DNA from 3 places in the Halobacillus sp. AWM4_238 genome. Region 3 is predicted to be linked to each of the others. Evidence: predicted binding sites of a transcription regulator. Region 3 holds the regulator's gene; each other region holds the start of a gene.

Region 1 (4,098 bases), 230 kb from region 3:
GATGACCACGATCAAGCAACAGAATTTGATCAGCCTTTTTGATCGTATGCAAACGGTGGGCAACAGTGATGATAGTCGCTGTTTTTGCAAGCTCCTCCATGGAGGCTTGAAGCACACGTTCCGTTTTCAGATCCAGACCTGTCGTCGGTTCATCAAACAGGATGACGGACGGCTTTTTCAAGAATGTACGAGCAAGAGCGAGGCGTTGCTTCTCTCCTCCAGAAAGCCCGCGTCCCGCTTCACCGACTGGGGTGTCGTAGCCTTTTTCCAGAGTGGCAATCAACGGAGCAATTCCCGCTTTTTCCGCGGCTTCCTGGATTTCTTCCTCTGAATGATTCCCGCTTCCTCCAATCGCAATGTTTTCAGCAATCGTTCCCGAAAATAAATACGGATGTTGAGAAATGTAGCTCACTTGTGAAAACCATTCCTTCTCCTCATAGTCAAAAAGAACCTGATCATTGATTTTAATAGATCCGTTTGACGGTTTAGCAAGGCCTGATAAGAGGTGCAGGAGTGTCGATTTACCCGCTCCGCTTTTACCGACGATTGCCACCTGAGTGTAAGGCGCGATGGATGCCGTCAAATCTTTCAATGCGAACCCTTCTTCGTAGTGAAAATTCACTTGTTCAAGCTTGATATCAGGAGAAGATTCTCCCTTTAACACACTACTCCCCCATTCGATGTTTTCCTCGTCTTTCTCAAGTTCTTCTGCCAGTTGGTTGGAAGCCCCTGATGCGCCCCTTCCTGTATGGAAAGCACTACCGAAGTCTTTTAGCGTCAAATAAAACTCAGGAGCAAGAATGAGTATGAAAAATGCAGAGAAGAAGGAGACACTCTCGTAAACAACGAGCCGGATGGCAATCTCTAATGCAATTAACCCAATGCTGAGCATGGAAATGAACTCAAGCATCAATGAAGAGACAAAGGCGACTTTCAACACTTCCATCGTCGCATCACGAAAACCGAGGCTGCTTGATTCAATCTCTTCCTTTTGCTGCTTGGAACGTCCAAAAAGTTTCAACGTCGTCAAGCCTTGAAGCGTGTCTAGAAACTTGCCGGAGAACGTGTTCAACTTCTCCATCTGCTCTTCTGATTTTTTCTTTGTCATGACACCGATAATCGCCATAAATAACGGGATGAACGGGGCTGTGATGATCATGATCAGCCCTGAATAAAGGTGCTGGGTAAAAACAACAACAAGGATCATCAATGGAATAATCATCGTCTGGATCATCTGTGGAATGTAGCTGCTGAAGTACCCGTCAATCTCGTCCACCGAATCCATCAGTAGACTAACCTTCCTCCCCGATTGCCCTTGTAAAGACGCTTGGACAGGATTGCGGGAGTATTTCTCAATGATGGACTGACGGAAATGACGTTTCGCTTTGGAAGCAAGCTTAATACCTGCGCGGCCATTCAGCCATGTGAACAACGTACGTCCAGCAAGCACAAGTAGCAATCCTGCCAGAAGTGGAAGGATAGTCTGAAAACGTTCCTCACCAAGGAAGATCCGGTCGACAATGGCAACAAAAAAGTAGGATTGACCAATGATCGTGGCACCAATCAACACGGACGTGAGGACCAACAGCATGAACACTTTTCGATCTGAGAAAGCAAGTCTGCTGAGGTACTTCATTTATATAAAACTCCTTATAAGCCATTTTGTGAAACAATTCACATTATCTACATTATAATTGATAAAGCAAAACATTGCTAAAAATAAAACCTGATGATTCTATGACAATTCTATATCATCGTCTCCTTAATAAACAGCTGTCATACGTAACCCTAAAGTCACCGGGGACGATACCTTTTCTACATCTTTTCCCTCTATTTATTTATGGACACCTTTTGCTATGTAAAAAGAAGCCCTCGATGTACCTCTTCCACTATTCTAGCGATCTTCAGCCTGCCATTCTCCTAAGGAAAGAGAGTGGTTTTATCTAGTAAAAGTTTCTTGGAATATGGACAAAATAAAAAAACCTACAGGGTTCATATCCCTGTAGGCTTGTGTGATTGATACCACCTGTATCTATATGTTGCGGCCGTATCTTTAACCGTCGTATGCCACAAGTCAGAAGCAAGCTTATTCGGCGTCTTTAATATGTTGGATCAATGAATAGAAACAACTCGGCCGATCTGGCCATTACTCGCAGTTTTACCAGAAGTCGACACAGGGATCTGGGGATTCCCTTATCAGCGATTGGGGATGACCAGAACCTTTCCTTCAGCCCCACTCTTATCCTTGGGATTCTCTAACTAAATAACCATTCAAAAATGGTGCACCCTATAGATAGCAGCCGTTATGCGATACAACGCCTACACAGGTACGCCCATCTACAAATTCTGCTTTTTTGCGGTCGCTTGACCAGTGAGAACCAGCCAGACCATATAAAGTAGGGTTAGCAAACAAAATGGCCTCCTCAACACTTGATTATTTCAATCAATATCCGGTCCCAACAACTATAGAAGGTCGATATGAATGGAATTACGTCCGTCTCCATTATAGGTGGGACCACCCTTAGGGGCATTCGTTATTCTTTCCTTCTGAGATACCGTTAACTTTGTTAATAAAAAATTTAACTTTTTGAATACTCTTTACGTTAACAACCCTCAGCAAGCTTGTCAAAGCGAAAAATTTTTTAAATCGGCTATAACCTATGAGATGATGGGGCTTAAGGCGATTTTATTAAATCATGGATTTTGACAAGCGATATTTATTCGTTAAGATTAAGTCTGTAAAGAAAAAATTTAATAAAGTTAATTGCTTTTACGCCTGTGAGGAGGTTTTTAATGACAAACCATCATGAAGAAAGCTCCAGACAGACCATTGAGCACGCGAAAGGACTTGTGATCGATTCCATTGCGGAAACGATGGATTTGTATGGAGTGACCCGGAGTGCAGGGACTTTATATGGGACCATGTACTTTGAAGATGATATGACGTTGGATGAAATGCGTGAAAAACTCGGAATGAGTAAGCCTAGCATGAGTACAGGAGTGAAGAAGCTCCAAAATTACAATATTGTCAAGCAAACGTTTCGAAAGGGAACACGCCGTCAGACTTTTGTAGCTGAAAAAGACTTCTTCAATTTCTTCTCCAACTTTTTTACGAAAAAGTGGTTGAGGGAAGCTAAAACCAATTTGGACGCGATCAAACTTGCCCAAAAGGAATTGAAGGATCTCCTGGAACATTCTGAAACCGACGAAGGGGTAAAAGAAGAAGCGGAGCAAGTCTATCAGCAACTCGAAGCATCCAAACCTTATTACCATTGGTTACAGAAGCTCGTTGATTCTATTGAGAGCGGAGAAATTTTCGAATTTCTTCCTGTCGACCAAGAAAAATAAAATACCGCCTCTCTGAATAACGGTCATCTGTTATTTAAGGGAGACGTATGGACTTTATAATTTGCAGAATATTCAGATAAAAATAAGTTAAAGGAGTGACGTCATTGCAATCAAATCAACAACCATCTTTTTTCGCTAAAAACAAAGCCGCAATTATGATCGGAACGCTCTTAGGTGTTTTCGTCCTCTACATGGCCTTCACAAATGAAAACATTCAATGGGGCGGTTTTATCGCCATGATTGTTTTTTATGCCCTCGTTTATTACATCGGTGCCGTCTTCGCCACAAATAAATCCGGAACTCTAGCAGACATGATGGTCGCAAACCGCAGCTTACCCCTCGGAGTCGCTATGTTCACAATGGCTGCCACATGGGTCGGCGGAGGTTATGTCAACGGTACGGCTGAATTTACTTACAGCGACGGTCTCGTATGGGCTCAAGCTCCATGGGGTTACGCTTTAAGTCTAATCATTGGGGGTATTTTCTATGCCCGTAAAATGCGCCGCTATGAATTCCTCACCATCATTGATCCACTAGAACAACGTTTCGGTAAAAAAATGGCGGGTGTCCTTTACATTCCTGCTTTACTTGGGGAAATGTTCTGGAGTGCCGCAATTTTAACCGCTCTTGGTACAACATTTGGGACCATCCTGAACATAGATTTCACCACATCCATCATCCTTTCAGGAATCATCGCCATCGCCTATACCGTGGCCGGAGGCATGTGGGCTGTCGCCTATACAGACGTCT
Region 2 (4,098 bases), 130 kb from region 3:
CAAGTGTCCCTGAGTTGACAGGTTCGAACTCTTCGAAGCTCTTGTCTTCAAGGTAGGCATATAGGTTGTAACCGACAGTCTCACCCATCTGCCATGCGATTTGTGCTGTAGGTGGTTGTGGACGCTCATCACCTGGCTTGAAGTAAACGGCACTGTCACCGACAACAAAGACGTCTTTGTGGGAGACGGACTGAAGGTAGTTGTTCACAGACGCACGTCCGCGATTCACTTCAATACCGGATTCACCAACAAGTGGGTTTCCTGCCACTCCACCTGTCCAAACGAACGTATTCGCTGTCAGCTTACGGCCGTCTTTCAATTCGATGACATTTCCTTCAACATTCGTGACAGGAAGTTCTGTCAGGAATTCAACACCGCGATCTTCAAGGCTCTTCGTTGCTCTTTCAATCAAATGATCTGGAAGCATCGGCAAAATTTTAGGCATCGCTTCTACGAGTGTCAACTTGATCTCGTCAGGGTTTACACCGTACTTTTTAGCCATTTCTGGCGTTTCGTCTGCCAATTCACCGACAAGCTCGACACCAGTCAAGCCACCGCCACCGATGACGATGTGGGCATCCGCTTCGTTATTCGTTGCAGCATAATCACGAATACGAGCTTCCACATGTTCGCGGATCTTATTCGCATCTTCTGCAGATTTAAGGACCATGCTGTGCTCTTGTAGCCCAGAGATGCCGAAGTAGTTCGTTACACTACCCAATGCCACAACCAAAGCATCATAGAACATTTCAGATCCATCTTCCAGAGAGATCTTCTTATCATTGACAGAGAAGGAATCGATCGTCGCAACCTTAAGGTTGATGTCTTTTCCTTTCAAGAGCTTCTCAAGAGGAAGCGCTGCCGCTTGTTCAGAAATGTTTCCTGCTGCCAAACGGTGCAATTCTGTAATGATTTGGTGTGTTGGGGTTTTGTTAATGATCGTGACGTTCGCTTCGGAAGCGTCCATATATTGGCGCACAGACAATGCGGCAAGAAGCCCGCCATAACCGCCGCCTAAAATGACGATTTCTTTTGACATGTTGATTCCTCCAATTCCTACTCTTTGTGATTGCGTTCAGCGGATACTTTCAAGTATGCATTGACGAAACGGAACATTTTTTGAGCTTGAGGGTCTTTCAACATCTTCATCAAGCCGAATAGTCCGATGACCTCTGAACTGCTTTCCGCATGATCTTTCGCTTCGATGGCGTTCTGCGCTACTTCTTTCACGGAATGTTTGAGCGGCTCAGCCACTTCAGACATGAATTCAACCGTGTCACGCTTCAGAATTTCATCTGTTGCCAGCGATTGGACGGTATCGTAAGAGCTGGAAAGAATCTTCACCAATTCGGTCAGCTTCGGAAGCTCTTTCACAAGAACAGTCAAAGATTCCTGTACTTCAGGTTCCAGTAGTTGGTCGAGCAGTTCACGCTCGTCACGAGCTACGTTTGTCTGCTCGTCTTTTTCTGTTGTGAATGAATCTGCCATATCCACTTCTCCTTTTTTGAGCCAGAGCTCATTTTTTATAAGTAAAATAACTAGTACAAGCAACGAAAGCTCCACCTGTTATAAAACAGTAAGAGTGCTATTTTATAGCTAACGTTACTAGAGTAAAATATAATCTTGTGAAGCACAACACATTCTTACAAAATAAACGCTTACACTGAGGATTTTTTTCTAATCCCTGTTCTTTTTACAGCATTTTCAATCAAATAAACGGATATATCGCTCTTCTTATCATTCGCTAAAGTGATTTTCTCATTCCAGGATAGACTTTTCCTTTTCACCCTTTGTCACGAAAAAGAGGCTAACCATGAACCAGATTAGCCCCCTACTTCAACAGATGTTACGGTAAATCGTTACCAGCAGCGCGGTATAGCTCGTACCATTCTTCTCTCGACAAGACGAGATGAGAAGCTTTTGCGATGTCCTGCAGTCGTTTCGTGTTCATGGACCCTACGACAGGCTGGATATTAGCTGGATGACGAAGAATCCAGGCGATCGCGATGGCAGAGTCCGTTACCTCATACTTTTCAGCTAATTCTTGCAGTTTAGCATTCACTTCCGGAAAAGCAGAATTGCCAACAAACGGACCTTCAATCATACCGTGCTGGAATGGAGACCAGGCTTGAATGGTGATGTCATTCAGTCGGCAGTACTCCAATACATTGCTGTCTCTCACAATAGCCGGATCATTCTGCATGTTCACATTGAAACCTGCATCTATGATCGGGGTATGTACTATGCTGAGTTGCAACTGATTGACGATCAAGCTTTCTCCTACATATTTGTTCAACAATTCCATCTGCATCGGATTTTGGTTACTGACACCAAAATAACGTACTTTCCCACTTTCTTTCAGGGTGGTGAAAGCTTCGGCCACTTCTTCAGGCTCCATTAAAGCATCTGGACGGTGCAGCAGGAAACTGTCCAAATAATCGGTGTTCAACCGCTTCAAGCTTCCTTCTACTGATTCCAGGATATGCTCTTTTGAAAAATCGAAGAAACCATCACGAATGCCACACTTCGACTGAAGCTTAATGTCGTCGCGCGACACACTCGTCGTTTTCAATGCTTCAGCAAAAACAGATTCGGATTCTCCTTTTCCATAGATATCCGCATGATCAAATAAGTCGACCCCATTCTCCACTGCGTTCGTGATTACCTCAGACGCATCTTTCGTACTCAAATCGCTCATTCTCATACAGCCGAGCGAGATTTCTCCTACTTGTAAATCACTTTTCCCTAATTGAATTTTCTTCACTTTGCTTCCACCTTTCTTTCCCAACCTATCCTTATCCTATCACTTTCCCTCTCATTCGTAAGGAATAACGCTTACACAAACACAAAAAAAGGAAGACCAGGTCATCCAGAATCTGGATGACCTGGTCAAGGGGAGTCGGCGTAAATAAAAAAAGTCACTTGATGATCCGATCAAGTGACTTTTATCTTTTTCTGAACCCATATACAATTGTGATGACCAGGAGCAACCCTGCAAGTATAAAAGCTGAATTGACTACAAGAGGCACATCATTGCCTTGATTTTTCACTCCAATGCCGATAAATGCCCAGACAAAAACGAGTGGATAAATTAAATCGTCCTGGCTTTTCATAAAGAATATCGCAAGAAGTGTGCCAATGATCATCAACAGGATCGTCCACACTGTGGCGGAAATTCCGAAACCATCCCAACCGATGTAAGTTAAATAGTAACTGATGTTCGCAATCGTTGCGACACTAATCCAACCGAGATAAACAGAGAACGGAAGCCGGTCGAAAAAAGAGGCCTCATTTTTCTGCAAGGTCTGATACAAGCGGATCAATGTCAGCAGCAACCCAATCATCACCAAAACGGAAAGTCCAAAAAACTCATAGTGCCACATAAAGATCCAGAGACTGTTCAAAAGGCTGCTTAGGACGAACAGTCCGCTTGTTTCTTGATAGATGGGCAAGTCCCGCCTGCTTTTTGGAAATTGCCGGAGCACCCAGATTCCTAATAAAATGTATATGAGTCCCCAGATGCTGAACACATACCCCGCGGGAGTGAATAACACGTTCAGACGGTTGGAGATTTCCCCTGTCGTTTGACCATTCAGGGGCAAAGCGTTAGCTAGGCCATTTACAGTGACAACAAGAAGGAACGCCAGGACGTTCATGAACCACTTCCCCATCATAACTCCTCCTTATACTCCGATTGATACATAGTATTCCTTTTCACGCTCTGATAAAACACCTTCCTCCACATCCATAGCAAAAACTCTTTCCCAAAATGATGTTATGCAAGTTTCGATTAAGGGAAGAGTATAAAGGGAATTTTTCACACTACGAAAAAGGAGTGGAAAACATGAACAACAGTCAATTTGAAAAAATGAAGAATGGAAATGGATTTATCGCTGCACTTGACCAGAGTGGCGGAAGTACACCGAAAGCGCTGGCAGCTTATGGCGTCCCGGAAGACTCCTATTCAGGTGAAGATGAGATGTTTGACCTTGTCCACCAAATGCGGACAAGAATTATCACCTCCCCTTCTTTCGACGCAGACCATATTCTTGGCGCTATTCTTTTTGAGCAAACGATGGACCGGGAGATTGAAGGGCA
Region 3 (4,098 bases):
TATGAGTGATAGCAACGAACAAAAGGAGGTTCTAGGGATATGGGACGTTTAAATAATAAAATTGCTGTCGTCACCGGCTCCGCAACAGGGATTGGTGCGGCGACTGTGAAACGATTCGCAAGCGAAGGAGCGACGGTCGTTTGCGGGGATGTGAATGTAGAAGAAGTACAGAAAACCGTGGATGAAGTAAAAAGCGGCGGTGGAAAAGCAGAAGCCGTGGAGCTTGATGTTGCTGATGTGGATAGTGTCCAGCAGTTCGCCAATTACATCGAGCAACATTTTGGACATGTGGATATCCTGTTTAACAATGCGGGCCTCGATCAGGAAGGCGGAAAGGTCCACGAATATCCGGTGGAGCTGTTTGATCAAATCATTGCTGTCGATTTAAGGGGAACCTTTTTGACGAGCAAATACATCCTCCCGCTCATGCTTGAAAATGGCGGATCTCTCATCAACACTTCATCCATGTCTGGGCAGGCCGCGGATCTTGACCGCTCCGGATACAACGCAGCGAAAGGCGGGATTACAAACTTTACGAGAGCGATGGCGATCGACTATGCGCGTGAAGGCATCCGTGTCAATTCAATTTCCCCAGGTACCATCGAAACACCGCTCGTTCAGGAACTTGCAGGGACGAAGCAGGAAGAAGAAGGCCGGGAATTCCGTGAAGCGAACAAATGGGTCACACCGATGGGAAGACTCGGACGCCCGGAAGAAATGGCGAACGTCGCCCTGTTTCTTGCTTCTGACGAAAGTTCGTATGTGACAGGAGAAGACATTACCGCAGACGGTGGGATCATGGCCTACACGTGGCCGGGGAAGATGCTCATGGACAAGAGCTGGAAAGAGAATACAGAGTAACCCAAAAAAGAAGCTCAGCGTCAGGCTGAGCTTCCTTTTATTCTGCATTCTTATAGTAAATCAAGTTATCCGTCCATTCACCAAACTCATGGATGAACCCTTTGCGGGTGCATTCATACTCCAGGCCGATCCTCTCCGCCATCTTGATGGAAGCCGCATTATCCAAATTGATATGAGCCTCGATCCTGTGGTAATTTAATTGATGAAAAGCAATCCTTAATGCTCCTTCCACCGCTTCTTTTCCGTAGCCCTTCTTCCAATGTTGGTTATGGAGCCCATATCCAATTCTCCCCCACTGGAAGTCATATCTTATTAAGGTCGAAAAATCAATCATCCCCACGTGTGTATGGTCTTCCTTTAGAAAAACACCAAAGACGTAGGCTGTATCCTCCAAAGCTAACTGCTGATGTTTCTCCACCAGCTCATCAAACCATTCTTTCGTACAAACACTCATATCAGGACGACCATCATCATGCCGGTGCTTGGAAGGATACCGCCCCTCATATCCAGCAACCCAACTTTCATAGTCGCCTTTTTCAAGCGGTCTGATCATTAACCTTTCTGTTTCTGAACCAACCGTGAACGTTTCCAAATCTTCTTCCCCCTAAAAAAAGAGTGAGAAACCAAAATGATTTCACACTCTTTTGTCTTTCTTATTGGTCTTCCTCCACTTCCTCTTCGTTCAGTGGATAATGCTTCAGGAAATAGACGAGAGCCTGCAGCTCGATTGCAAGGTCGATATGATGGACCCTTACATTTGACGGCACGCTGATTCTCGCTGGAGTAAAGTTGAGAATCCCGGAGATTCCCGCTTTCACAAGCCTGTCCGCAATGCCTTGAGCGGCAGATGACGGGACCGTGAGAATGGCCACAGAAATGTCCCCGAGCTTTTCTTCTAGATCGTCAATGTGTTCAACACCGACGCCACCGACCTCAGAACCGATTCGCTCCTCGTTCGCATCAAAGGCGATTTCAATTTTCGTATTGTTATTTTTCGTGAAGTTATAGTTCAAAAAGGCCGTCCCAAGATTTCCGACACCGATCAACGCGACACGTGTCGTCTCATCCTGGTCGAGTGTTTTTCTGAAAAAGGAAAGCAAATACTCGACGTTGTAGCCGTACCCTTTTTTTCCGAGCGCTCCGAAATAAGAAAAGTCACGTCGGATTGTCGCTGAATCGACTTTGACCGCATCGCTCAGTTCTTTCGAAGACACACGCAATTTGCCTTGAGTATGAAGGTTGTTCAAAAAGCGATAATAGAGCGGCAGCCGCTTCGCTGTCGCCTGTGGAATCTTCGTTTGTTCGATATCCATTAGCACCGGACTCCTTTACCTGTTTCTCGTGTAGTCGCCGTTCTTCCCGCCTGTTTTCTCTTTCAAATAGGTCGGGCCGATGACCATTCCTTTATCTAACGCTTTGCACATATCGTAAACCGTAAGGGCTGTGGCTGAAGCTGCCGTTAGCGCTTCCATTTCCACCCCCGTACTTCCCTTCGTTTTGACCGAAACCTCGATGTGTAGAACCGGCTGGGCTGATGTTTCCCAATCGAAGGACACATCAATGCCTTTCAATGATAAGGGGTGACACATCGGAATCCAGTCGGACGTTTTTTTCGCTGCCATGATCCCTGCGACCTGGGCGACGGAAAGCACGTCCCCTTTTCCGATTTCGTGGTTGGTGATTTTATGATAAATCTCTTCGTTCACTTGTACGCTTGTTGCTGCTACGGCCGTCCGTACAGAATCCTTTTTTTCTGTGATGTCCACCATACGGGCGCGACCCTGGTCATTAAAATGACTGAATTCCGCCATTTTCTCCTACCCCTTTTAATAACAAAATCGTTACTGTACTGATTGAAACACTACTCTTATTCTACCAAAAAATCAAACGTTAGTCGTTAAAGATTTCACATACTTAAAGAGCATTGTGTTGCTAGGGGACGCGCGTATGAGATACACTGATTTTATTGAGGTGAAACGACATGATTCTCATGCAATTGAACCAATTGACGAAGCGTTTCGGCGCCGAGTTGATTTTATCGAATATCAAATTGGAAGTGCAGATGAACGACCGGATTGCCATCGTCGGTCGAAACGGAGCAGGAAAATCAACCTTGCTCAAAATGATGGCTGGAGAAATGAGCCACGATGAAGGCGACATTTTCAAACCCAAAGAAACAACGATCGGCTACCTGGCTCAGAATACAGGGCTGCAGTCTGAGGAAACCATTTGGAACGAGATGGAGAAGGTGTTCACCCACCTGAAAGACTTGGAGAAAGAACTCCGCAACATGGAAGTCCAAATGGCGGACCCTGACCTGCTCGAGGACCAGAAACGGTACCAGCAGCTGTTAACGGATTACGACCGCAAGCAGGAATACTTCAAGACCGCTGGCGGATATCAGTACGAAGCAGATATCCGCGGCGTCCTGAATGGACTGAACTTCAAAAACTTCAGCTGGGATACACCGATCAACTCCTTGAGTGGTGGTCAGAAAACTCGTTTAGCTTTAGGAAAGCTGCTGCTTACGAGCCCTGATGTCCTTATTCTCGATGAGCCGACCAACCACCTGGACATTGATACGCTAAGCTGGCTTGAAGGGTATTTGCAAGGCTATCAGGGGGCCGTCGTCATCGTATCCCACGACCGCTACTTCCTGGACAAGATCGTCAATACCGTATACGAAATCGCTTTTCAATCATCAAAGAGATACCACGGCAACTACAGCGATTATTTGAAAAAGAAAGAAGCGGATTACGAGCAGGAACTCAAACGTTTTGAAAAGCAGCAGGAAGAAATTAAGCGGATGGAAGATTTCATCCAGAAGAACATCGTTCGCGCGACGACAAGTAAGCGAGCGCAAAGCCGCCGCAAGCAGTTGGAGAAAATGGACAAGCTTGAAAAGCCTAAGGACGACAGCCAATCAGCGAAGTTCAGCTTTCAGACGGCGAAACGAAGCGGCAACGACGTCTTGAAGCTGCGCAACTATGCGTTCCGCTATAATGACAGCAACGACTACCTTTTCGACAACGTGTCACTAGACTTGAATCGTGGCGATTCTGTTGCGCTCGTCGGACCGAATGGGGTCGGAAAGACAACATTATTGAAGACACTCACTGGGGACTTGGAACAGTCGAAAGGCGAAAAGCTGATTGGAACGAACGTACAAATCGGCTATTACGACCAGGAACAGACGAAGCTGAATTCAGCAAAAACCGTCTTGAACGAGCTCTGGGA

What was found. Region 3 encodes Rex, which represses fermentation and respiration genes when NADH is low (regulators of the CRP and FNR family bind a similar motif). Its sites were predicted from a motif close to TTGTGAAATATTTCACAA; they were not measured.
Region 1: cydD (thiol reductant ABC exporter subunit CydD) is a predicted target of Rex. The motif match lies at 1,663-1,680, and genes of this name have one in related genera.
Region 2: ACXACN_RS17840 (helical membrane plugin domain-containing protein) is a predicted target of Rex. The motif match lies at 1,624-1,641, and genes of this name have one in related genera.

The regions. Positions count from the first base shown of each region.
Region 1 is NZ_JBSWSY010000002.1:3,221,890-3,225,987, reverse strand. Features, by position in the region: gene cydD (thiol reductant ABC exporter subunit CydD) at 1-1,636, opposite strand, end outside; partial or broken gene ACXACN_RS16115 (hypothetical protein) at 2,288-2,419, opposite strand; gene cudC (choline uptake/conversion transcriptional regulator CudC) at 2,794-3,348, shown strand; gene ACXACN_RS16105 (high affinity choline transporter 1) at 3,504-4,098, shown strand, end outside.
Region 2 is NZ_JBSWSY010000002.1:3,574,494-3,578,591, reverse strand. Features, by position in the region: gene ACXACN_RS17845 (NAD(P)/FAD-dependent oxidoreductase) at 1-1,039, opposite strand, end outside; gene ACXACN_RS17840 (helical membrane plugin domain-containing protein) at 1,057-1,488, opposite strand; gene ACXACN_RS17835 (aldo/keto reductase) at 1,847-2,764, opposite strand; gene ACXACN_RS17830 (TspO/MBR family protein) at 2,946-3,671, opposite strand; gene ACXACN_RS17825 (fructose bisphosphate aldolase) at 3,845-4,098, shown strand, end outside.
Region 3 is NZ_JBSWSY010000002.1:3,449,124-3,453,221, reverse strand. Features, by position in the region: gene ACXACN_RS17270 (SDR family oxidoreductase) at 40-861, shown strand; gene ACXACN_RS17265 (GNAT family N-acetyltransferase) at 899-1,453, opposite strand; gene ACXACN_RS17260 (redox-sensing transcriptional repressor Rex) at 1,515-2,174, opposite strand; gene moaC (cyclic pyranopterin monophosphate synthase MoaC) at 2,190-2,672, opposite strand; gene ACXACN_RS17250 (ABC-F family ATP-binding cassette domain-containing protein) at 2,843-4,098, shown strand, end outside.